3 regions of the Bariatricus sp. HCP28S3_D3 genome follow, and region 3 is predicted to be linked to each of the others. Evidence: riboswitches for the same ligand, from Rfam matches in the RefSeq annotation. Region 3 holds a riboswitch; each other region holds the start of a gene.

What was found. Region 3 has a riboswitch for cobalamin ahead of ACTNB3_RS04855 (ABC transporter substrate-binding protein). Riboswitches for the same ligand answer to the same signal wherever they lie in the genome.
Region 1: linked by a shared signal. The riboswitch ahead of ACTNB3_RS16255 (sirohydrochlorin cobaltochelatase) and the one ahead of ACTNB3_RS04855 (ABC transporter substrate-binding protein) in region 3 are both predicted to bind cobalamin.
Region 2: linked by a shared signal. The riboswitch ahead of ACTNB3_RS00680 (sirohydrochlorin cobaltochelatase) and the one ahead of ACTNB3_RS04855 (ABC transporter substrate-binding protein) in region 3 are both predicted to bind cobalamin.

The regions. Positions count from the first base shown of each region.
Region 1 covers NZ_JBQHTK010000042.1:10,587-18,367, forward strand. Annotated here, with positions in the region: gene ACTNB3_RS16245 (DUF3343 domain-containing protein) at 1-79, shown strand, start outside; gene ACTNB3_RS16250 (acyl-CoA dehydratase activase) at 93-857, shown strand; cobalamin riboswitch at 984-1,172, shown strand; partial or broken gene ACTNB3_RS16255 (sirohydrochlorin cobaltochelatase) at 1,411-1,554, shown strand; gene ACTNB3_RS16260 (DUF2325 domain-containing protein) at 1,849-2,154, shown strand; gene ACTNB3_RS16265 (DUF3793 family protein) at 2,139-2,690, shown strand; gene ACTNB3_RS16270 (flavodoxin) at 2,722-3,144, shown strand; gene ACTNB3_RS16275 (MarR family winged helix-turn-helix transcriptional regulator) at 3,450-3,899, shown strand; gene ACTNB3_RS16280 (MATE family efflux transporter) at 3,892-5,232, shown strand; partial or broken gene ACTNB3_RS16285 (AAA family ATPase) at 5,328-6,897, opposite strand; gene ACTNB3_RS16290 (hypothetical protein) at 7,005-7,307, opposite strand; gene ACTNB3_RS16295 (glycoside hydrolase family 3 C-terminal domain-containing protein) at 7,310-7,781, shown strand, end outside.
Region 2 covers NZ_JBQHTK010000001.1:146,561-154,341, forward strand. Annotated here, with positions in the region: gene ACTNB3_RS00660 (glycogen/starch synthase) at 1-1,817, opposite strand, end outside; gene ACTNB3_RS00665 (hypothetical protein) at 1,997-2,122, opposite strand; gene ACTNB3_RS00670 (cyclase family protein) at 2,094-2,384, opposite strand; gene ACTNB3_RS00675 (hypothetical protein) at 2,603-3,121, opposite strand; gene ACTNB3_RS00680 (sirohydrochlorin cobaltochelatase) at 3,138-4,325, opposite strand; cobalamin riboswitch at 4,545-4,732, opposite strand; gene ACTNB3_RS00685 (PTS ascorbate transporter subunit IIC) at 4,882-5,094, opposite strand; gene ACTNB3_RS00690 (SPFH domain-containing protein) at 5,096-6,103, opposite strand; gene ACTNB3_RS00695 (YitT family protein) at 6,249-7,094, opposite strand; gene ACTNB3_RS00700 (ABC transporter permease subunit) at 7,143-7,781, opposite strand, start outside.
Region 3 covers NZ_JBQHTK010000004.1:47,953-55,733, forward strand. Annotated here, with positions in the region: gene ACTNB3_RS04830 (cyclic-di-AMP receptor) at 1-158, shown strand, start outside; gene ACTNB3_RS04835 (cobalt-precorrin 5A hydrolase) at 158-1,237, shown strand; gene ACTNB3_RS04840 (zinc ribbon domain-containing protein) at 1,454-1,891, shown strand; gene cobK (precorrin-6A reductase) at 1,927-2,709, shown strand; gene ACTNB3_RS04850 (ABC-F family ATP-binding cassette domain-containing protein) at 2,762-4,318, opposite strand; cobalamin riboswitch at 4,466-4,664, shown strand; gene ACTNB3_RS04855 (ABC transporter substrate-binding protein) at 4,793-6,001, shown strand; gene ACTNB3_RS04860 (FecCD family ABC transporter permease) at 6,032-7,084, shown strand; gene ACTNB3_RS04865 (ABC transporter ATP-binding protein) at 7,084-7,781, shown strand, end outside.

The sequences.
Region 1 (7,781 bases), on a different contig from region 3:
TCGTGAACATGATATAGAGATCTTGAAAATCACCGAAGTGGAAATGGATCTGAATCCACACAGAGATCAATATTGTTAGAAGAGGTAGGAATATGAATTACGTTGGAATAGATATCGGATCCACAGCATCCAAAGTTGCTGTGATCGGGGATAAGGAGCTTCAATTTGTACTGCCTACAGGATGGAGCAGCAAGGAGACCACCTTACTTATCAAGGAGAAACTTCTTGCAGAAGGAGTGGATGTCATGTCTGATGAGACAAAAGTTGCAGCGACCGGATATGGAAGAATTGCTGTAGATTTTGCAGATTATGTGATTACCGAAATAACATGTCATGCAAGAGGCGGAAGACAGATGGCAGGAGATAATTGTACGATTATTGATGTGGGCGGACAGGATACCAAAGTAATCCTGGTCGAGAACGGAACCGTGCAGGATTTCCTGATGAATGATAAATGTTCCGCCGGGACCGGAAAGTTTTTGGAAATTATGGCAAATCGTCTCGGAATCACGCTTCAGGAGCTTTTTGATATGGCTGAAAGCGGAACAGTCTTACCAATCAGTTCTCTTTGCACCGTATTTGCAGAGTCCGAAGTCATCAATTATATCGGTGTCGGGAAAAATCGTGAAGATATTGCGGCGGGGGTCGTTGATTCCGTAGCATCTAAGGTGGCACAGTTGAGCCAGAAGAAGGCACTGTCAGATAAGATTATTCTGACAGGAGGGTTGAGTCACAGTACATATTTTACCAGAATCCTTTCTGCGAAAATCAGAAAGACGGTGGAACCTACCGAAAACGGACGATATGCCGGCGCGCTGGGGGCAGCATTACTGGCGAAGGAGAAGAAGAATAAATAGTAGCAAAGGAATATAAGGTGAGCGCAAAGAGCAGGAGCAAGGGGATACTCATCAGTACCCTTGCTCCTGCTTTCCCTTCTGTAAGATATTTCTATTTCCGGAGTCTTTATATTTTTTGCAGAATATGATATGTTAAGCTCGATAGGTTCAGACAATTACCGGTTGTCCGATAAAAAGGGAAACAGGTGCAAATCCTGTACAAACTCGTCACTGTGAGCGGGGAGTGCAAGGCCATTTATGTCACTGAGCAATTGGGAAGGCGGCTTTGGATTAAGATCCGTAAGCCAGGAGACCTGCCTATTGAAAAACGGAGTGGGGAAGGACCCACAGATCACGAGTAACTGGTCGCAACCGATCATAATGGAGCTGTTTCGCTGGTTGGCACCCTGGTTCTGTCAGGATGTTCCGGAAAAAGCGATGAAAATGCGGAAACAACAGTAGAAAACGACGAGGAAGAAAGTACAGAAAACGAGGATCAGAAGGCTGCGGATGAGGTGGCAGCGCTGAATTGATGCAATCTACATACAGCAAAGAACGGATGAGACGGATGAACAGTGTAAGAAGAGCCTTTACCGCGCAGATCATTATCAATCATATTCAGGCCAGAGACGGAGAATGCATTGATAATATGGATCAGGCACTGGAGCGCACTGTCGCAAATGGTGTAAAGAATCTGGTCGTTCAGCCGACACACCTCGCAGATCTTGGAGGAATCGCTAAGATTCGGGAAATTTATATTGCACATACTGCAACTGCGATCGGTCAGTAAACAGATGATCCTGCAACAGAAATGAGAAAAATAATCAATACGAGAATATGGATTGACAATGGGAACAGAAACAGATAATATATAAATAGTTAGTAAAAGCTAACTTAAATGTTTATATCCGTACTGAATGGCTATACAAATTAAGACAAAGAAACGCCTACATGGCGTTTTCTTTAAAACCCGATGTTAGGCAAAGCTAACAAAAGAAAGGAGATACATAAAATGAGCGTAGTGATTATCGGAGGAAATGAATGCATGGTTCGTCAGTACAAGGATCTATGCCAGGAATATCAGTGTGATGCGAAAGTATTTCCAAAACAGAAAAGCAGTTTGAAAGGAATCGGATGTCCCGATCTGATGGTATTATTTACCAGCACAGTATCACACAAAATGGTGCGAAATGCGTTGAATGAAACAAAAGGACTTGATGTAAAGGTGGTGCGGTCACATACCAGTTCTATGTCGGCGCTCAATAATATTTTAGATGATAATATCAAACAGGAGGAAGCAGTATGTCTGATGAAATGATTGTCCGTCATTGTTCACCCACATTGGCAGGGTTAAAGACCGGCAACTTGTTCAACTGTCCGTGTTCGGATAAAAAAGAGTTGATTCTGGCAGTGCGATCATTGAACAAACGACTTGCACCGAAGGGAATACGGGTGATCCCGATTCAGGTATGTGAACAGCGGGTACTGATCTACCTTTATCGTCCTGACAAATTGGAAAATGATCTGGCTGTAGAAGAGGCAGGGGAAATTCTGAGAGCATGTGGATATTCCACCGGGGACTGTGACAAATGTGTGGTACGGTTAAGCAGACGTTTGCAGGAGTCGGGGGATTTCCCGCATGAAATCGGACTGTTTCTGGGATATCCGCCCGAGGATGTGCGTGGATTTAACGAAAATCATGCCGAAGGTTATAAATTTGTAGGATGCTGGAAAGTATATGGAGATGAAAAAAGTGCAAAAAAACAATTTGCACGCTATAAAAAATGTACAGACGTATATTGCTCTCAATGGGCAAACGGCAAAAGTATTGAACGGCTCACAGTAGCTGTTTGATGATAGAAACTAAGAAAGGTTGGTATACAATATGAGTAAAATTGCAGTTGTTTTTTGGAGTGGAACCGGCAATACCGAACAGATGGCATACGCCGTAATGGAAGGAATTAAGGAAAAAGCAGCAGAAGCCGCATTATTTGCAGCGTCGGAGTTTGGTGCTTCTATGGTAAAGCAATATGATGCGATTGCATTCGGGTGCCCGGCTATGGGAGCGGAGGTGTTGGAGGAAACAGAATTCCAGCCGATGTGGGATGCCTGCGAAGGAGCACTTGGTGGGAAAAAAGTTGCTTTATTCGGTTCTTACGGATGGGGCGACGGTGAATGGATGCGAAGTTGGGAAGATGCCTGCGGCAGCGCCGGAGCAGTGCTTGCATGCGAGAGTGTGATTTGCAATGAAGCACCGAATGAGGAAGCTTTGGAGGCCTGCAGAGCATTAGGGGGAGCGCTTTGCTAAATCGCCAATCGGAAGTAATGTATGGATGTATAGGCTAGAAAAACGCCGAGGTATGAAAATGGCTATCATGCTTCGGTGTTTTTCTTTTTATTGGGTTGCCTGTATAGTGTTGATGAATAGCGAAAATGACTGAATGGAAATGGCAAACATATTGAATAGTACCGGTGGATAGGAAAAGAATGGTACAACCGGATTTAGTGCAAAAAAGAGAAGAATAGAATAAGTACAGAATTTGACTTGACAATAAAAGAACTACACCATATAATTACCAATGGTAACTAATAGCGGCAATAAAGAGAGGGTTTATGGAAACTGAAAAAATAAAAAGAATGATGGATGCCTGTTATATGGCAAAAAGAATCCGGGATATGCTTCCTGAATTACCGGATGGGGTAGCACCTTCTTATATCCAGTTTTTGGATACGATTCATAAACTGGAAGCTCAAAATAGAAAAGTGAAAATTTCGGATGTCAGCGAGGAACTGAACCTTCCGAGACCGGGAGTTACCAGAACGGTTAAGGAAATGGTGGCAAAAGGTTATCTTGCTAAATCTTCATCGGAAGAAGATGGACGTATCACTTATATTTCTATTACAGAAGAAGGAGAAAAACTGTCTGATAAATACGATAGAAGGTATTATAGTGAACTGTCGAAGTATTTAGACCATATTTCAGAAGAAGAGGCTGATTGTATGATTTCTACTATAAAGAAATTGTATCAGGTTATGTGTGAAAGGAGGATTCATCTTGAATAATTCCAATTCGGATTTTACGCAGGGGAGTATTATTAAAAAATTAATCACTTTTATGATACCGATACTGGGAGCACTTATTTTACAAGCGGCTTACGGGGCGGTAGACTTGATGGTGGTGGGGAGGTTCGGGACTACTTCGGGGCTTTCAGCAGTATCTACAGGAAGTCAGGTGCTGAATCTTGTTACGTTTATTATTGTACAGCTTGCGATGGGAATTACTGTTCTAATCGCAAGGTTCATAGGCGAAAAGAAAGAGGAGCAGATCGGCTCTTTGGTCGGAGGAGCAACAATCGTATTTGCTATTATATCAGCAGTGCTTTTTGTTCTAATGGTATGCTTCTCGCGTCCGATTTCATTGCTTATGCAGGCGCCTGAGGAGGCAATTGGATTAACTTCTGTGTATGTGCGTATCTGTGGGGCGGGTATATTTTTTATTGTTGCTTATAATGTTCTGGCTGCAATTTTCAGAGGACTTGGAGACAGCAGATCACCTTTGATTTTTGTGGCAGTAGCATGTGTGGTTAATGTTATAGGTGACCTGGTACTGGTGGCAGGATTTCATCTGGATGCTGCGGGTGCAGCGATTGCAACGGTTTCTGCACAGGCGATCAGTGTTGTTTTTGCATTGTTCCTGCTTGTTAAAAAGGAACTGCCATTTAAGATTTCGAAAGAAGATTTTTGTGTAAACAGTCAATGCAGGCGGGCACTTAAGATCGGATTTCCGCTTGCACTTCAGGAGTGTCTCACACAGATGTCATTTCTTGCTCTTTGTGCATTTGTCAACAGACTGGGCTTAGAGGCGTCTTCAGGATATGGCGTAGCATGCAAGATTGTAAATTTTGCATTGCTGATACCAAGTTCGCTGATGCAGTCGATGGCATCTTTTGTTTCGCAGAATGTGGGTGCAGGGAATGAAAAACGTGCCAAAAAAGCAATGTTTACAGGCATTGGCATCGGTTTGACAATCGGTTGTTTCGTATTTATATTCATACTGTTTAGGGGAGACCTTTTGACCGGAATCTTTACCACGGACGCGGCGGTCGTTCAAAATGGGTTTGACTATTTAAAAGGATTTGCTTTGGAAACGATAGTCACTGCGATTCTGTTCAGCATGGTAGGCTATTTCAATGGGCATGACAAAACGCTTTGGGTGATGATACAGGGGTTAGTGCAGACACTGCTTGTACGTCTTCCGTTGGCATATTATATGAGTATTCAGCCCAACGCAAGCTTAACAAAAATCGGTTTTGCCGCACCGGCTGCTACTATGTTTGGAATTGTTCTAAATGTAATATTCTATTTTGGGATGCATAAGAATGAGAATAGTAAATAAGGAGATAAATGAACATATAAAACCCTCTTCGTATATTCGATTATTTCTTACCGAATAACGGAGAGGGGGCTGCCTGTATTATGTGATTGTGAGAATCATGATAGCTTTTCAATCAGGACGGTTTTCCCTTCAAATGCAAAGCCATATTTGCGGATCCGCTCTGCCGGGATCCCTTTGGCGATCAGAGCCTCTGCGTATTGTTTTTCTTCAATCTGCAGCAAAGCATTTTGCGCAGTATCCTGCAACGATTTTTCCCTTTGCGGATTTCTTACTTTGAATTCAATGATAATCGCATCGGATTCATCCGTTTTGAGTTCCAGAAGGACATCATATCTGCCAAATCCACTTTCACGATTAGAAGTAATTGTGTATTGATCAGCTAAATCCACCATCAGTCCTAACACAAAGCCGTGATAGAAACGTTCGGGTTCGGATTTCCTTGCAGGATGTTTTCCGGTATCAAAGGCGCTGAAAGTAATGAGCGCAACCTGATTCATGTAATGGTTCATGGCTTCGATATCATCTAACAGCATTGCTTTTACAAAATCATTGTAACTGCTGTCCGATTCGGCAAACCATCCATGTACCATGTTGGTAAACATGATATAGGATTCTTTGTTGGTTAAGGCCAGATCGTAATACATTTGTCCGGTAGATTCCCTGAATTCGGTATCTGTAACCTTTAAGTAGCCGCTTGCCAATAAGAGGCTCCATATAGCACTTTCTTTCATAGAAAGCTGATTATACACAATCTGTTCATCGATGCTCTCTCTTATCGTTTCCCCATGCAATAACTGTTCAAATTTCTGTTTTATAGTTTTGCTTCCCTCACGAATCAGTTTTTCAATCAGAGCATTGGAACTTGTGTTTGCCCAGAAAGGACGCAATTTCAGGGTATCCAGGTAATTAATGATAGACCAGGGATTGTAAATGTCGGATACATTTCCAAAAGTGAATCCATCATACCATTGTTTGACTTCTGGCATTTTATCAGTTAATCCATACTCTTTTAATGCAGAAAAGACCTCTTCTTCTGTGAAACCAAAGCAGTCGGCATATTCATCTGAAGTGGCAGTAATTACTTTCAGATTGTTTAAATCTGAAAAAATCGATTCACGGCTGATTCTGGTTATGCCTGTCATGACTGCACGTTCCAGATAGGGATTGGTTTTAAAGGTGGCATTAAACATGCTTCTCATATAATCAGTTAAGTTATTCCAATAATCGTTAACATAAGCCTCTTGCATTGGAGTATCGTATTCGTCAAGAAGAATAATCACTTTCCAGAAGAAATCTGTTTTTATTATACAAATCTGTTATAATCTGACCTAATCTGCGCTTTGTTGCGCGAAAAGTGGACTCTTTTACATTTGCAAATGTAAGATATATAACCGGGTAACTTCCTTGAAGAGCTTGAAAATCTTTGTCCTTCCAAATGGCTAAATTAGCAAATAATGCTGATTTTTCAGCATAATCTACGGAGAAAAATTGCTCTGTCATACTCATCGTGAGGGTTTTCCCAAATCGCCTGGGACGGGTAATCAAAGTCACTTTATCACCACTATTCCACCATTCCTTGATGAAATGTGTTTTATCAATATAGAAAAAGTTCTGTGATATTAATTCGTCAAATTCCTGATAACCTATGGAGACTGTTCTTGCCATATTTCCCCTCCTTTTGGGTTCATATTATAGATACACTTTCATTATATCTGTGATTCATCTAAACAACAACCCCTAAATGGATTGACCAAGGGGACAGGTTCCGTGACTCATTTATGAGTCACGGAACCTGTCCCCGTATGACACAAAAACTGTTTTATCTCTTCCGGCTGCAGCAGTGCATAGACACTTCCCTGGAAGGAAGCGGCAATTTCCAGTTCACCATAGCTGCTGGATTCGAAATCACAGTATCCGTCGAAGGCATCCTGAAGGAGAAGCCGGAGTTCCTGGCCGTCGTCACTGCTCATGTAGTCTTTCAGCATCATGCAGCAGGTATGGATATTTTCATAGTATTTCCGATAATCGGGATGAAATTCTAGCATCCAATGACTGGCGGAAAATGCAAATCCCATACGTGGCATGTTGCGACGCGGATGGAAATGTGACAGAGGAATCGTTGAAAGCGGCAAAGGAAGCGGCTGCAAAGCATGAAATAGCTGTGGTCGTTGCAGGACTTCCGGATGCTTATGAATCGGAGGCTCTTGACCGGGAGAATATGATGCTTCCTAAGGGGCATAACCGAATGATCGAAGCGGTTTCTTCCGTAAATGACAATACGGTCGTCCTTCTTCTTGGCGGGAGTGCCATGGAGATTCCGTGGGAAGAAAAAGTGAAAGCAATTCTGTACATGGGACTCCCCGGTCAGGCAGGAGGAGAGGCGGCATATAATCTGCTGACGGGAAAAGCAGTTCCGTCCGGAAAATTGACAGAAACCTGGCCGCTGTCCTATCAGGATGTGGCTTCAAGGGAGACGTTTGAAAAGAAAAATGTAGAATACCGGGAAGGTATCTATGTGGGATACCGCTATTATGACAAGGCAGATAAAG
Region 2 (7,781 bases), on a different contig from region 3:
TCACGAACAATTGGAATTGTACCATAATGCATAGCAATTAACTGGGTAAGTCCGCAAGGTTCAAACTGCGAAGGTACCAGTAAAGCATCTGCACCCGCATAAATTCTGTGAGCTCTTGTTTCATCATACATGATGTTGGAGCATACATTTCCCTTATATGCATTCTCATAATAACGGAAAGAATTCTCATATACATCATCTCCGGTACCAAGTACAACGAACTGGGTATGTTCATCCATAACCTGACGAAGAATGGTATTGACAAGATCCAGTCCCTTCTGATCGGTCAATCTCGAAATCAGACCAATGACAAACTTATGGTCATCCTGAACAAGTCCCAGCTCTTCCTGCAGTTTCCGCTTGTTTTCCCTCTTCTTCTCTAATACATTCGTGATGTCATAGTTTGCATACAATCTGGAATCTGTGCTGGTGTTCCAGATATCATAATCGATACCGTTGACGATACCTCTCAATTTTCTCCAGTGATGTCTCAGATGCGCATCCAGTTTCTCTCCGTAGTATGCTGTCTGAATCTCACCGGCGTATGTATTGCTGACAGTTGTAATAATATTAGCGTAAGCCAGTCCTCCTTTTAACATATTCGCATCGTTGTAGTTTACTTTCAGTGCATCTTTGTTAAATACGTAATCCGGAAGTCCTGACCAGTAGCGGATCGTCGGAATATTGTAAATACCCTGGAAACGCAGATTATGGATCGTTAAGATCGTCTTTGCAGTAGTCAGCTTTGTATTTTCGAATAAAGTTCTAAGATATACCGGAACCAGAGCTGCCTGCCAGTCGTGACAATGAATGATATCCGGAACCCAGTTCAGATAATTCAGTGCTGCAAGTGCTGCCTTGGCGAAATAGCAGTATTTCGGAATATCATCAATCAGATTCGTATATGGATTTCCACTGCTGAAAAATTCTTCATTATCAATAAAATCATACACAACTCCATCCCATACATATTCCATAATACCTACATAATAGGATCTGCCGTCTGCACACAGATTCATCTGGAAGGATCCTTTGTATACCATCTTCTCCTGATATTTCTGCGGTATACATTTGTAACGTGGGATAATTACCTTCACATCACAATTCTGTTTAACTAATGCCTTCGGGAGCGCGTACATAACATCACCCAAACCTCCGGTCTTCACGAATGGATAGCATTCTGAACCGATAAATGCGATACTTCTTCTTGGACTCATATATACCTCCTGTTTCGGTTCTTCTTTTACCTCTTCTGCCGGTGCTTCTTTGGTTTCCTCTGCCGGTGCTTCTTCTGTTGCCGGTTCTTCTTTGGTTTCTTCCACCGGTGCTTCTTCTGCTGCCGGTTCTTCTTTGGTTTCTTCCACCGGTGCTTCTTCTGCTGCCGGTTCTTCTTTGGTTTCTTCCACCGGTGCTTCTTCTACTACCGGTTCTTCTTTTACTTCTACTACCGCTTCCGCCTTAACTTCTTCCGGTTTCTCTTCTTTTACTTCCTCTGCCTTTGGCTCTTCAGCTTTCACTTCTTCCGCCTCTTTTTCTGCAGGTTTTGCTTTTTTTCTGGTAGTTTTTCTTGTCGTTGTTTTCTTTATCGCAGTCGTTTTCTTTGCTGCTGCCCTCTTCGTAGTTTTCTTTTCTTCAGGTGCTTCCGCCTTTACTGCATCTGCCCCTTCCGGTTTCTCAGTTTCCTTAGCAATCTCTTCTTTCACGATTTCTTCTCCCGGCTCCGTTGTCAAAGAAGCTTCAACCGTTGCCTTTTTGGCAGTCCTTTTTGCCGGTGTACTTTTCTTTACTGTAGTTTTGGTAGTTTGTTTTCTTGCCATTTTATACCTCTCCATAAAAAATCCTAATTGTTCACTGTTTGTAATATTTAGAATCTTATATTATTATAGCACACAAATCCAAAAATGGGTAAATTTCGTATTCTTTTTATAAAGTAACTTTCAAATACACCTCGACGTACTTACCGCGTGGCAGGAGTCTTATCTTCTTTCAAAATAACTCAGTCCAATTCCACCAGTATCGCCCGGCAAGGTGCCCCATCTCCGCCTCCCAGATTGATCGGTGTCGCATTCAGGAAATAGCATCCTTCGGGAACCCTATCCAGACAGATTCCTTCCAGCAACACAATTTCCGCTCCCAGAAGTGTGTTCTGTTACATAGGCATTTCCGATAAATTTTTCCAGTTTTACCTGGTTGATTGTTCCTCCTTTCTGGAAAAAATGATATGGAGCATCCACATGTGTTCCGTTGTGGACACACATTCGAAATGCCGATAAATTGCATGGCGAATCCTTTGCTATCACGGATAAGATCTCTTTTTCAGGAGCCGAATCTCCGGGAAATACATTGCATCCGAACACTTCCTGCGAAATATCATATATTCTCATCTCTTCTCCCTCCATTAACCTATTTTATCCAGTATATCACTTTTTTGAAAACAATATTGTCAATCATCAATTATTTTCCCTTATAATAAAAAACCAGACGTTACAATTTTGTTCATCCTGCCAATTGTACCGTCCGGTTATTCACATTATTTGTTTCTTCCAGGTTCGATCTCCGTTCCACCAACGATTTCGCTGTAACTTAACAGTACCCTGACATTTTATTCTTCCCGAACCGGATTCGATACGCTGACTTTATGATCATACCATTTTCCTTTCGTTCCAATCAGCGCAAGGTCAAATTCTTCATCCAACGCCGGAACCGGAACATCAAATCCATTCACTTCTTCCGTCGTTCCATCACTATAGGTAACCGTATCTTCGGTAGGAATCAGAAGCTCCGCTCCTTCTTTCACGGCAGCCTCTGCAAGTCCCGGATAGAGATTGACAATATTTTTCGATGTAAGTGAAATGTGAATCGTCATCTGACCATCCTTAACCGTCAGAGTTCCTTTTCCGTCACAGGCTTCATTTACATGAAACATGCTGCTGTCAGTTTGGAATTCTGCACTGTAAATTCCGTCTTCCAGTTCAGCCTCCCCGGCTTCTTCACTCTGAGCTGTATCTTCCGTAAGTGTCTCGGTATCTGTCTTTGCAGCTTCTTCTTTCTTTCCACATCCGAGCATCAACGCGGATGCCAGTATTGCCATTCCAAGCATGGCTGCTATTTTCTTCTTCATACTTCTGATCCTCCCATTATTTATCAATGACTGCCGCAGTGTGATCAACATAAATCTGCTGAATAGCCTCGATTCCACCAAGTCCTGCAATCTGCACATCCACTTGTTCAAAAAATCCGGAATTTTCAAACAGACTCTTCCATGAATCTTCATCCTCTCCGGCCATATCATTATTTGCGTGATCCCCCGCCACAACCATCAACGGCCGGAGAATGACCTTTTTATATCCCGCATTTTTTACTGCTTCAATAATTGCCTCGCAGGAAGTTTCTTCCGGTTCCCCTTCGACGGTCCCGATAAATACATTGTCGTAGCCGAGTACCTGCATCTGTGTCTGCATCTGGCTGTAGGAAACTTTTGCCGTATGGGAGGTGCCATGTCCCATAAATACAAATGCCGTACCATCTTCCTTCGCTGCATCGAGGCTGTCATATCCTGCTGTTTCAACAGCCTGTGCCGTCACTGCCTTTGCAACAGCTTCTTTATCTGAATTGATTGCCGAAGCATCGCTTCCCACTTCACCCAGAAGCGGTTCCGAAAACTTTACGGATTCAAATTTGTCCTGGTAACGCTCCACTGCTTTGACCAGTTCATCATATTCTGCTCCATGCATCAAGTGGGTCGGCTGTACGATCAGATTCTTCACATTATTTTTCACTGCACGCTCCAGAGCCTGATCCATATTGTCAATACATTCTCCGTCTCTCGCCTGTATGTGATTGATGATAATCTGCGATGTAAATGCTCTTCTTACGGACCAGTCAGGATATGCCTCCTGCAGGGCATCTTCTATTCCTTTAATATCTTCCACGCGGCTGTCATTGTAAGATGTTCCGAAGCTGACTGCCAGAAGTTCATTTTCTCCGATTCCATCCTGGTTCCTTGAATCGTCGGCGGATGCGTCTCCGGTATCTTTTCCAAAATAATCCGGGTCCGCATTTTCTCCTTCTACCAGTTCCTTCTGCTCATCCGTCAGTTCATCCCATGCTTCTTTTGCAGCCTTACACGCTTCATCCGTCTGATCGTTTCTTTCCTGAACATAGATTGCGTCTATCAAATCTGCCACCTCATTCGCTGCTTTCTGATCATCTTCTGTTTCTTTGGTCTCCTCTTTTTCTTCCCCATTTCCACCAGAACATCCTGCTATTGTTAATGTGCTGATTACGGAAACGGCCAGTAGAATTGTGAGTAATCTTTTCCTCATTCTGAATCTCCTCCTTCTTATTTTGTCGTTCTCCCGATAATGCGTACAACAAAAAAGAGGTGCCTTTCCCATATCGCCGGTAAAAGGCACACTTCATAATAACATACGCAAACAGCACTCTCTCCAAAACAGCCAGTCTTTCACCGGTGCCTGATGATGAGAATGTGGAATATGACTCTTATCGGTTGCGACCAGTTACTCGTGGCCTGTGGGTTCTTCCCACTCCGTTTTTTGCAGGCAGGTCTCCTGACTTACGGATCCAGATCCAAGGCCGCCTTCCCAATTGCTCAGTGACATTCCTGGCCTTGCACTCCCCGTTTACAGTGACGAGTTCGTACAGGACTTCCACCTGTTTCCCTTTTAATCAGACAGCTAATGCTGTCTGAACCTGACGAACATACCTTATCACAACCCGCCTGAAATGTAAAGCCTGCTTCTTCGTTTTCCCCGATTCCAAATTCAATCGCTGCATGTTCATCTATTTCGGCCGGACCACTCCGGGCGACAACTCCTGCACATAACATAAAAAGACGGCTCATCACCGCCTTTTTATGTATTATTCTTCTTTCTCCGGAAGATCGATCTGTGGACGCACATGCAATTCCTTCGAAATATATTTGCCATCCTTTCGATGCTGCTTCACACATTCAGTCAGTAAAAATTCAATCTGCCCGTTCAGTGAACGGAAATCATCTTCAGCCCAGGCTGCGAGGGCATCGTACAGTTTTGGTGATACCCGAAGCGGTATCTGTTTTTTCGTTTCTGCCATATTAGTAAAGACTTCCTGTATTTACTATCGGCTGTGCATCATGATTTCCACAAAGCACAACCAGCAGATTAGATACCATCGCAGCTTTTCTTTCATCGTCTAATGCTATTGTATCCTTCTCTTCCAGCCTTTCAAGTGCCATCTCCACCATGCCCACGGCTCCGTCAACGATCATTTTTCTCGCATCGATGATCGCAGAAGCCTGCTGTCGCTGAAGCATGACTGCCGCAATCTCCGGAGCATATGCCAGATAAGTGATACGCGCTTCGATGATCGCAAGGCCTGCTTCCTCCACTCTGCCCTGGATCTCTTCTTTAATTCTTGCCGCAACCACTTCGCTGGAACCGCGAAGGCTTCCTTCATCCGCGACACCGTCTCCTGTGGTATCTACATTCGGAGATACATCGTAAGGATATAGCCGCACAATATTACGGAGCGCACTATCGCACTGCAGAGAAAGGTATTCCTTATAGTTGTCTACATTAAAAACTGCTTTTGCTGTGTCCACTACCCGCCATGTAACGGCAATTCCGATCTCCACCGGGTTGCCGAGGCAGTCATTGATCTTCTGACGGTTGTTATTCAGTGTCATAACCTTCAGAGAGATCTTCTTATTCACCGTCTCCGCAGCCTGTCCTGCCTGTGGCTGTGTGAAAATTACAGACCTCTTGGACTGGCTGTCCACGTCTCCGCTCTGGTTCAGCTTTGTCTTCGCAGCCGGATTCACACCTACACAGAACGGATTCACAAAATAGAAACCAGGCTCTTTCAGCGTACCGACATAATTTCCGAAAAGAGTAAGCACAAGCGCTTCCTGTGGTTTCAGTGTCTTAAGACCTAAAAACAAAATCCAGCCAAGTGCCAGCCAGATACTGCAAAGGACCACAAGGATCCAGTATTCGTATTCGATTCCAAAGATCAGTCCTAACGTTGCGAGTACATACAGAGCAATGGTCAGAAGCAGTACCGGCATTCCGTTCTTCCTATTGTTTAATGTGATTTCCTTCATGAGTTTCCCCTCCTTTATTTTGATATCAAAATGATATCATATTTATTTCATATGTGCAATATAATTTTGAAAAGAAAATAGATTTTGGATTAAAAAACAAAAGCCGGTGAAATGTGGATTCACACAAATCACTGGCTTTGATTTCTCAATACACTTTCGGTTTATATCTCATGTCATGTACCGAATACACCGTCATAAATGCATCCGGATCCTTTTCATTCATGAATCTCATCAGCTTCTGATATTCATGTTTGTCTACAATTGCAATGATCTCCCGGCGCTTTTCAAGCGTATACGCCCCAATCGCTTCATAGATCGTTGCACCGCTGTGCAGATCGTTCAGAATAAAATCCCGCACCAATTCTTCCTTCTGGGATACAATGCACACTCTTTTCTTTTCGTTCTGCCCGAAAATAAAGTAATCCACCACGATCCCGTTAAAATACGTACCGATCACACTCAGTACAACCGTCTTTGAGTCATAAACAAATGCAGCAGAAAGTGCCACACACATTCCGGCAAGGGACATCGCCTTCCCCAACTCCATATGCAGGAATTTGTTCATGATTTTCGCAACAATGTCCAGTCCTCCTGATGACGCATTGCGGTTAAACAAAATACTGAGTCCCACACTCACCAGCAGGATATAGGCGAGTACATCAAGTGCCTGATCTCCGGTCAGCGACTGATTATTTGGCAGAAGCGCTTCCAGAATCCCCATAAATACCGGAAGCATGATGGATGTATACACGGTCTTATATCCGAATTCCGGCCCGCACAGGATAAATCCGATGATCAGCAATCCTACATTCAGAATCATTGTAATCGCTGAAATCGAAAGCGGGATAAAATTCGATAACACGATAGCCAGACCTGAAATACTGCTGACCGCTGTATGGCTCGGAATCAGGAAGAAAAATACTGCTGCTGCGATGATCGCAACTGCACCTGTAAGGATAGCCATCTCTTTGAACACACCTTGTTTTTTCATGATAACCTCCAAAATATATTTCTTCCATTATCATATCACAAATTGTGTCTATTGAATATCCTTCCTGCAATATTTCCAATATCCCAGAACAACACAAATGACAGCCACAGCCATCCCGATCAAAATCATTTTCCCATCCAGACAGCCATTTTCCACAATGTCCGCGCTCTCGGCATAGCCAAATGGTGTGATATATTTTAAGAATTCTGCGCTTTCGGAAATATTAGCCACAATATTCAGGAAATACATCGCAGTCGCAATTCCCAGTCCGATTCCGATTCCGCTTTTTCTGATAAATGCTGAAATTCCAAAGCATATACCTGCCAGTTCCAGCTGCACCAGGGAAAATGCAAGATGGATCAGCGAAATTTCTTTCCACATGATCTCTTCTCCGATTCCTTTAATGGAAGCAACCGACAGCGCAAAGATGATCGCATTCAGAATCACGATCTGAATAAGAACAGAAATCAGCTTTTCACTGACAACCCGGCTTCTGCTGACCGGATGTGTAAGCAGAAATTCTGCGGTTCTTTCTTTTTCTTCCTTTGCCAGAACCCCGACTGCAACAAAAGAGGCAAAAAATGCTCCGCCTAATCCCAGAATATTTCCACACTCAACAGAATAGAATCCGATCAGAGTACCAAAATTCAAACGATCCATGCCAAAAGCTGCTGTAAATGCTCCCAT
Region 3 (7,781 bases):
GCGCGAACTCCGGAGAACGTAAGACGATTACTTATGCGAATCCGGCATTGGTTTCCGGACAGGGAAGTCTGGGTGCAGCGCCGACAGTACCAATCAATATCCAGGTAGGAGGAAGTACGGTGTTTGTACTGAATGTGGAACAGATGGAGAAGTTCTGATGAGACTGTTGGTGTTGAGTTTTACAGAAAAAGGGAGCCATCTGAACAGGCAGCTCTGTCTGCAAATGTCGCAAATGGGATATTTTTGTGAGGGTTATGCACCATCAAAATATGCCAAGTGTGCAGATTTGAAGACATTAGATAAGGATATATCGGAATGGATCGGAGAAAACTGGGGGAATGCTGCGTTTTTATTTATCGGCGCGGCGGGCATTGCTGTGCGGATGATTGCACCGTGGGTGAAGGATAAATTTACAGATTCTCCGGTACTTGTGATGGATGAGAAAGGGACATATATCATACCATTGCTTTCAGGACATGTGGGAGGAGCGGTACAAATCGCACATGATATTGCAGAAGTGACAGGAGCAATACCTGTGATCACAACAGCGACGGATGTGCAGAAGAAATTCGCAGTCGATGTATTTGCGGTAAAGAACCATCTTTTGATCTCGGACCGGGAGAAGGCAAAGCAGATCTCAGCGTCCGTGCTTCGAGGGGAGAAAATTGAATTTGAATGTGATTTTCCTATAGAAGGAGATGTACCGGAGGAATTGTCGCTTTCAAGTGGTGAAAAGATGGAGACAGAGGATCGGAAGGATAAGAGAGCCGCAAATTTCCGGATCGCTGTCAGACAGTTTTATGATTCTTGTGATGAGAAAAATGAGAATACGCTGTTCCTTTATCCGAAGAATGTAATCATCGGAATAGGGTGCCGGAAAGGTGTGCCTGCAGAGCAACTGAAGGAAGGTATGGATAAGATTTTGCAAGATCTGAGGCTGAAACGGGAGCAGGTAGAAGCCGTTGTGAGTATTGACCTGAAGAAAGAAGAAGCTGGCATTCTGGAAATGACCGATGAATGGAAGATACCATTTTACACATTTTTAGCGGAGGAGCTAAAGACAGTAAAATCGGTAAGCACAAGTTCTGAATTCGTGAGTCGTATTACCGGTGTAGATAATGTGTGTGAGAGGGCTGTGAAATATTATTGCCCGGACGGAGAACTGATCCTTCCGAAGACGAGTCTGGAACAGATGACATTTGCAGTTGTTTGTCGGAAAATGAAATTGTCATATTAGTGTACTGATATTTGATTGGAGCCATTGAACTTAAACTGAATGGTCATGCGGGATTTGTCTATCATCACACTTGTGATGAAGTTCCGGTACCGCTGATGAATGATATAAGAATTGCAGATTCCATTTCCCAGAACAGATCAATTTATCTGCAGCAACAGCGGGTTGCTTGCATGAAAAATAAAAAATTGTTATATTTTTCTTATGGAGGATAAAACAATGGAGACAAAAGATATTATTTTAGAACTCCGCAGAAAAAGCGGACTATCGCAGGAAGAACTTGCACAAAAAGTAATGGTTACAAGACAGGCTGTGTCTCGTTGGGAAAACGGTGAGACTGTACCTAATACTGACACATTAAAACTGTTATCCAGGGTATTTGATGTTTCAATTAATACCCTCTTGGGTGCACCGAGACAGTTGATATGCCAATGCTGTGGAATGCCGCTTGACGATTCCACAATCAGCAAAGAGCCGAATGGCGATTTCAATGAAGAATACTGTAAGTGGTGCTATTCGGATGGCGAATTCAAGTATACGAGTAAAGAACAGCTGATCGATTTTTGTGTAGAACATTTGGCAAATGAGAATTGGCCTGCAGAACAGGTGCGAGCGCATATGGAAGCAGTGGTGCCGAAACTGAATTATTGGAAATAACTGGGAAGAACCGTCCCCAACGACAGGGAGAAAAAATGGAGAAGATTTTGATTTTTGCAGGAACGACGGAGGGCAGGGAACTGGCAGAATTTGCTGGGGGATTAAAGGTTCAGGCTCTCGTAAGTGTGGCAACGGAATATGGTAAAACGTGTCTGGATGATTGTGATAATATACAGACTTTTGTTGGAAGAATGGATGAGGGGCAGATTGAAGCGTTTATTAGGAAAGAAAAGGTTGAGCTTGTGATTGATGCGACTCATCCGTTTGCGGTTCTTGTGACACGGAATATTCGTAAAGCATGTGAGAATACGGGGACGGAGTATTTGAGGTGTCTGCGGAGGGAGTGTGAAGAGGCATTCACGGTAGAGACCGGAGAGATCGTTTGGACGAGTACTGTGAAGCAGGCGGTGGAATATCTGGAGAAAACGGAGGGGAATATTCTGATTGCGACGGGAAGTAAGGAACTGGAAAAGTATGCTTCCATCCCCAATTATAAAGAGCGATGTTTTGCTAGGGTTCTGTCGACGGGGAAAGCGGTGGAGGACAGTATCCGGCTTGGGTTTGAGGGGAAACATCTGATTGCTATGCAGGGACCGTTTTCGGAGGAAATGAATCTGGCAATGCTCCGGCATGTGGATGCAAAATATTTTGTCACGAAAGAGTCCGGCAAAGCGGGGGGATTCCCGGAAAAAGTTAAGGCTGCAAAGGAGGCCGGGACTGTGCTGGTTGTGGTGGGAAGACCGGAGGAAGAAGGACTTGCGCTGGAAGAGGTATTTGATGAATTAAAGAGAAGATACGGGGATAAGAACAGGGGGTGATTGATAACATAATATCAGTCAACCCCTGAAATTGTTTTTGTGTGAATAACAATTACACAATCTTTGTCGTCCATTTGGAGCAGTCCCACACCGCATTTACAATATCCTGGTAGAATTCCGGCTCATGGCAGATGAGGAGCAGGGTCCCGCGGTATTCCTGAAGTGCCTTTTTCAGTGAATCCTTGGCATCTACATCCAGATGATTGGTAGGTTCGTCCAGCATCAGCACATTGGTTTCTTTGTTCAGGATCTTGCACAGGCGCACTTTTGCCTGTTCCCCGCCGCTCAAGACGCGAATCTGGCTTTCGATGTGTTTGGTCGTAAGTCCGCATTTGGCGAGCGCGGAGCGTACTTCATACTGAGTGTAGGAAGGGAATTCTTCCCAGATCTCATCGATGCAGGTGGTTCGGTTGTTGTGGTCTGCCTCCTGTTCAAAATAGCCGGTCAGCAGATTCTCGCCCAGCTCACATTTACCGGAAAGCGGAGGAACCAGACCGAGAATACTCTTGATCAGCGTAGTCTTTCCGATTCCGTTTGCACCGGTCAGCGCAATTTTCTGGCCACGCTCCAGCGTGAGGTTCAGAGGCCGTGAAAGGGGTTCGTCGTAACCGATGACGAAATCTTTGGTCTCAAAGATGTATTTACCCGGTGTCCGGCCGAGGCGGAAATGGAATTCCGGCTTCGGACGCTCGGCGGCGAGCTCTATGACATCCATCTTATCCAGCTTTTTCTGACGGGACATGGCCATGTTGCGGGTGGAGACGCGCGCTTTATTGCGTGCCACAAAATCCTTGAGTTGGCTGATTTCCTGCTGCTGCTTCTTGTAGGCAGCCTCAAGCTGGGCTTTCTTCACTTCGTAGATTTTCTGGAAATTGTCATAATCTCCGACGTAGCGGTTCAGTTCCTGATTTTCCATATGATAAATGATGTTCACCACTTCATTCAGAAACGGAATGTCATGGGAAATCAGGACGAACGCATTTTCATATTCGGTGAGATAACGTTTCAGCCAGTTGATATGCTCTTCGTCCAGATAGTTGGTTGGCTCGTCCAGAAGCAGGATGTCCGGCTTTTCCAGAAGGAGTTTGCCGAGCAGGATACGGGTGCGCTGGCCGCCGCTTAAGTCGGTGACATCCTTGTCCAGTCCAAGATCCAGAAGCCCCAGCGCGCGTGCGACTTCTTCGACCTTTGCATCGATCACATAGAAATCGTGCATGGTCAGTGTGTCCTGGATGGTCCCAAGCTCTTCCATAAGTGTCATCATAGTATCTTCATCCACGTCCCCGAGGCGGTCACAGATCTCGTTCATCTTCGTTTCCAGTTCAAAAAGCCAGGAAAAGGCGGATTTCAGCACTTCGCGGATCGTCATGCCCTTTTCAAGTACAGTGTGCTGATCGAGATAACCGACACGGACATTTTTTGCCCATTCGATTTTCCCTTCGTCCGGCTGGAGTTTTCCTGTAACAATATTAAAAAAAGTAGATTTCCCTTCTCCGTTGGCTCCGACAAGTCCAATGTGTTCGCCTTTCAGAAGACGGAAGGACACATCATGAAAAATGGCGCGGTCACCGAAGCCGTGGGAAAGATGTTCAACATTTAAAATGCTCATTTTCGATTCTCCTTTGTTATGTGGTAACAAGTGACAGTGTCCTGCTTATTATATTATATCTACCGGATAAAAGGCAATGGATTTCGAAAGGATTTCAAAGGAAAAATGCGGTTGCCATACAGGCGGGGATATGTTATAGTGAGGGTGTTCTATATTGGGCTTTTCAGTGCCGGGCAGATGATTCAGATCTGCCGGGTTAAAAGGGAATCAGGTGCAAATCCTGAGCGGTCCGGCCACTGTAAACAGGGAGCGAGGTTATAGATAAGTCATTGCGTATCCAGCGCGAGAAGGCATAACCGGGCGATGAGCTGTAAGTCAGGAGACCTGCTGAGAAGAATGTGAATAGCTTCCGATGAAAGCATAGATTTGCAGAATATTTCAGGGGGAAGTCTGCTTTCGTACAGGAAAAGCGGGCTTTTTTGAATGGGAAATTTGTGCTTTGCGGATCGGATCGAAAGTGGAAAGAGGGATACGATGAAAAAGAGAGCAGCACGGTTCCTGTGTATGATACTGATTGCGGTACTGATTTTCGGAATTCCGGGATGTGGTTCGGAAGAGAAAACGATGCCGGAAACGGAAGAAAATAAGATGACATCTGAACCACAGCGGGAAGAGGCGAAAGAAACGCCGGGACCAATGGAAATCAAGGGACTTACTTATGAATCTGCGATGGAACTTGATTATGCAAAAGGGTTCGGGGTATATTATTATCAGGATGGATATAAGCTGATCCGGATCCGGGACGGGGAAGACTATCTTCTTGTTCCGGAGGGCAGGAATATTCCGTCGGATCTGGAAGAAGACATCGTGATTTTACATCAGCCGCTGGACCGTATTTATCTTGCGGCAACATCGGTGATGGCATTATTTGATTCGCTTGATGCATTGGATGCGATTCGCCTGAGCGGGACACAAAAATCCGGCTGGTACATTGAAAATGCGGTGCAGGCTATGGAAGATGGCGCCATCCTTTATGCCGGAAAATACAGTGAGCCGGATTATGAACTCCTGATCGATGAGGAATGTGATCTGGCTATTGAATCCACGATGATCCTGCATACTCCGAAGGTGCAGGAGATGCTTGAGATGCTTGAGATTCCGGTATTTATCGACCGGTCCAGTTATGAGACGCATCCGCTTGGAAGAACGGAGTGGATCAAGGTCTATGCCGCGATGCTGGACAAAGAAGAACAGGCAGAGACATTTTTCAAGGAACAGTCCAAAGTAATCGAAGAACTGAAGGACTTTGAAAATACAGAGCAGACGGTTGCCTTTTTCTATGTGAGTACCGATGGAACCGTCGTGGTCAGAAAGTCCGAAGATTACATTCCGAAAATGATCGAGATTGCGGGTGGACGTTATGTTTTCGATGATCTTGAAAATACGGAAAATAACAGTGCGTCGATCAGCATTTCTATGGAAGAATTCTTTGCATCTGCAGCCGACGCGGACTATCTGATCTACAATTCATCGATCGATAATCCGGTGGAATCGATGGAGGATCTTCTGGCGAAAAGTGAGCTGTTTGCAGATTTTAAAGCGGTGCAGGAAGGAAATGTGTGGTGTACCGGAAAGTACCTGTATCAGGCGACAGACATTGTCGGAAATCTGATTACAGACATTCATCTGATGCTTACCGATGGAAAAACGGAGGAGATGACATTTTTATATAAAGTGTCATGACGATATCAGGATATGAGAAAGTGAGGAACAATGGAGAAAAGGAAGAATAAGCCGGTACGAATGGAAGAGATGAGAAGACGGATCCGGTATTTGCTGGTGTTTGCCGGACTTCTGGCTGCATTTTGTGTGATTATTGTGCTGAATATTAATACGGGAAACGTACATATTTCTGTTTCTGAGATTTTGAATATTCTATTCGGACAGGCAAAGCAGGATGCGAATTACAGAATCATCTGGAAAATTCGTCTGCCAAGAGTTCTGATGGCAGCCCTTCTCGGAGGTGCCCTTTCTCTGTCCGGGTTCCTGCTTCAGACTTTTTTTGCCAATCCGATTGCAGGCCCCTTTGTGCTTGGCATTTCCTCGGGCGCGAAAATGGTGGTCGCCCTGACGATGATCGTATTTCTGAAGTACTTCAGCAGAGTCTCTTCGTATACGCTCATTATAGCGGCATTTATAGGTTCACTGATTGCGACCGGATTCATCCTTCTGATGTCAAGAAAGATCAATCATATGGCAACCCTTCTGGTGGCCGGAATCATGATCGGCTATATCTGTTCGGCGGTTACGGATTTTGTGGTTACATTTGCGGAGGACTCGGATATCGTGAATTTGCACGGCTGGTCTCAGGGAAGCTTTTCCGGGATGAGCTGGAGCAACGTGAAGGTTGCTTTTGTATTGATTGCTGTCACCGTTGTGATTACCTTCCTCTATTCCAAGCCAATCGGTGCGTACCAGCTTGGCGAAGCCTATGCGAGAAGCGCAGGAGTCAATATCCGAGTTTTTCGTGTGCTTCTGATCCTGCTCTCCAGTATGCTGTCGGGCTGTGTGACCGCATTTGCCGGACCGGTTTCTTTTGTTGGGATCGCGGTTCCGTTTCTGGTAAAGAGGATGCTGAATACGGCGAAACCGCTGATCGTGATCCCGGGAACATTTCTGGGAGGAGCGGTGTTCTGTATGGGGTGTGATCTTATTGCACGGATGGCATTTGCACCGCTGGAACTCAATATCAGTACGGTCACTTCCATTTTCGGAGCACCGGTCGTCATCTTTATGATGCTGCACAGACAGAAGGGAAGAGAATGATGGAAAATGCATATGTAAAGCTGCAGGATCTGACGGTAGGCTATCATGGGAAACCCCTGATCCGCGATATTTGCACGGAGATTCAAAAAGGGGAGATCGTAACACTGATCGGTCCAAATGGTGCTGGAAAATCGACCATTTTAAAAAGTATCACCCGACAGATCAAAACGCTTGGAGGAAATGTCTCCATTGCGGATGAGAGGATCGATGCTATGGAAAATGCTATTCTTGCCAGGAAAATGGCGGTGGTGCTGACGGAGCGGATGAAGACGGAACTGATGACCTGCCGCGATGTGGTGGAAACCGGTCGGTATCCGTATACCGGAAGGCTGGGGATCCTCACGAAGAAAGATAAAGAAATCGTAGATGAGGCAATGGAAGCGGTGCATGTCCGTGAGCTTGAAAATCAAAGCTTTCAGGCGATCAGTGACGGGCAGAGACAGCGGATCATGCTTGCGCGTGCGATCTGCCAGGAGCCGGAGGTTCTGATCCTGGATGAACCGACTTCCTATCTGGATATTCATTATAAACTCGAACTTCTGTCGATGCTCCGGAAACTGGCAAAGGAGAAAAAAATCACGGTCGTCATGTCGCTTCACGAGATCGATCTGGCACAGAAAATATCGGATAGGATTCTCTGCGTCAGGGGTGACCGGATTTTCTGCTATGGGAAACCGGAAGAAGTATTCAAAGAAGA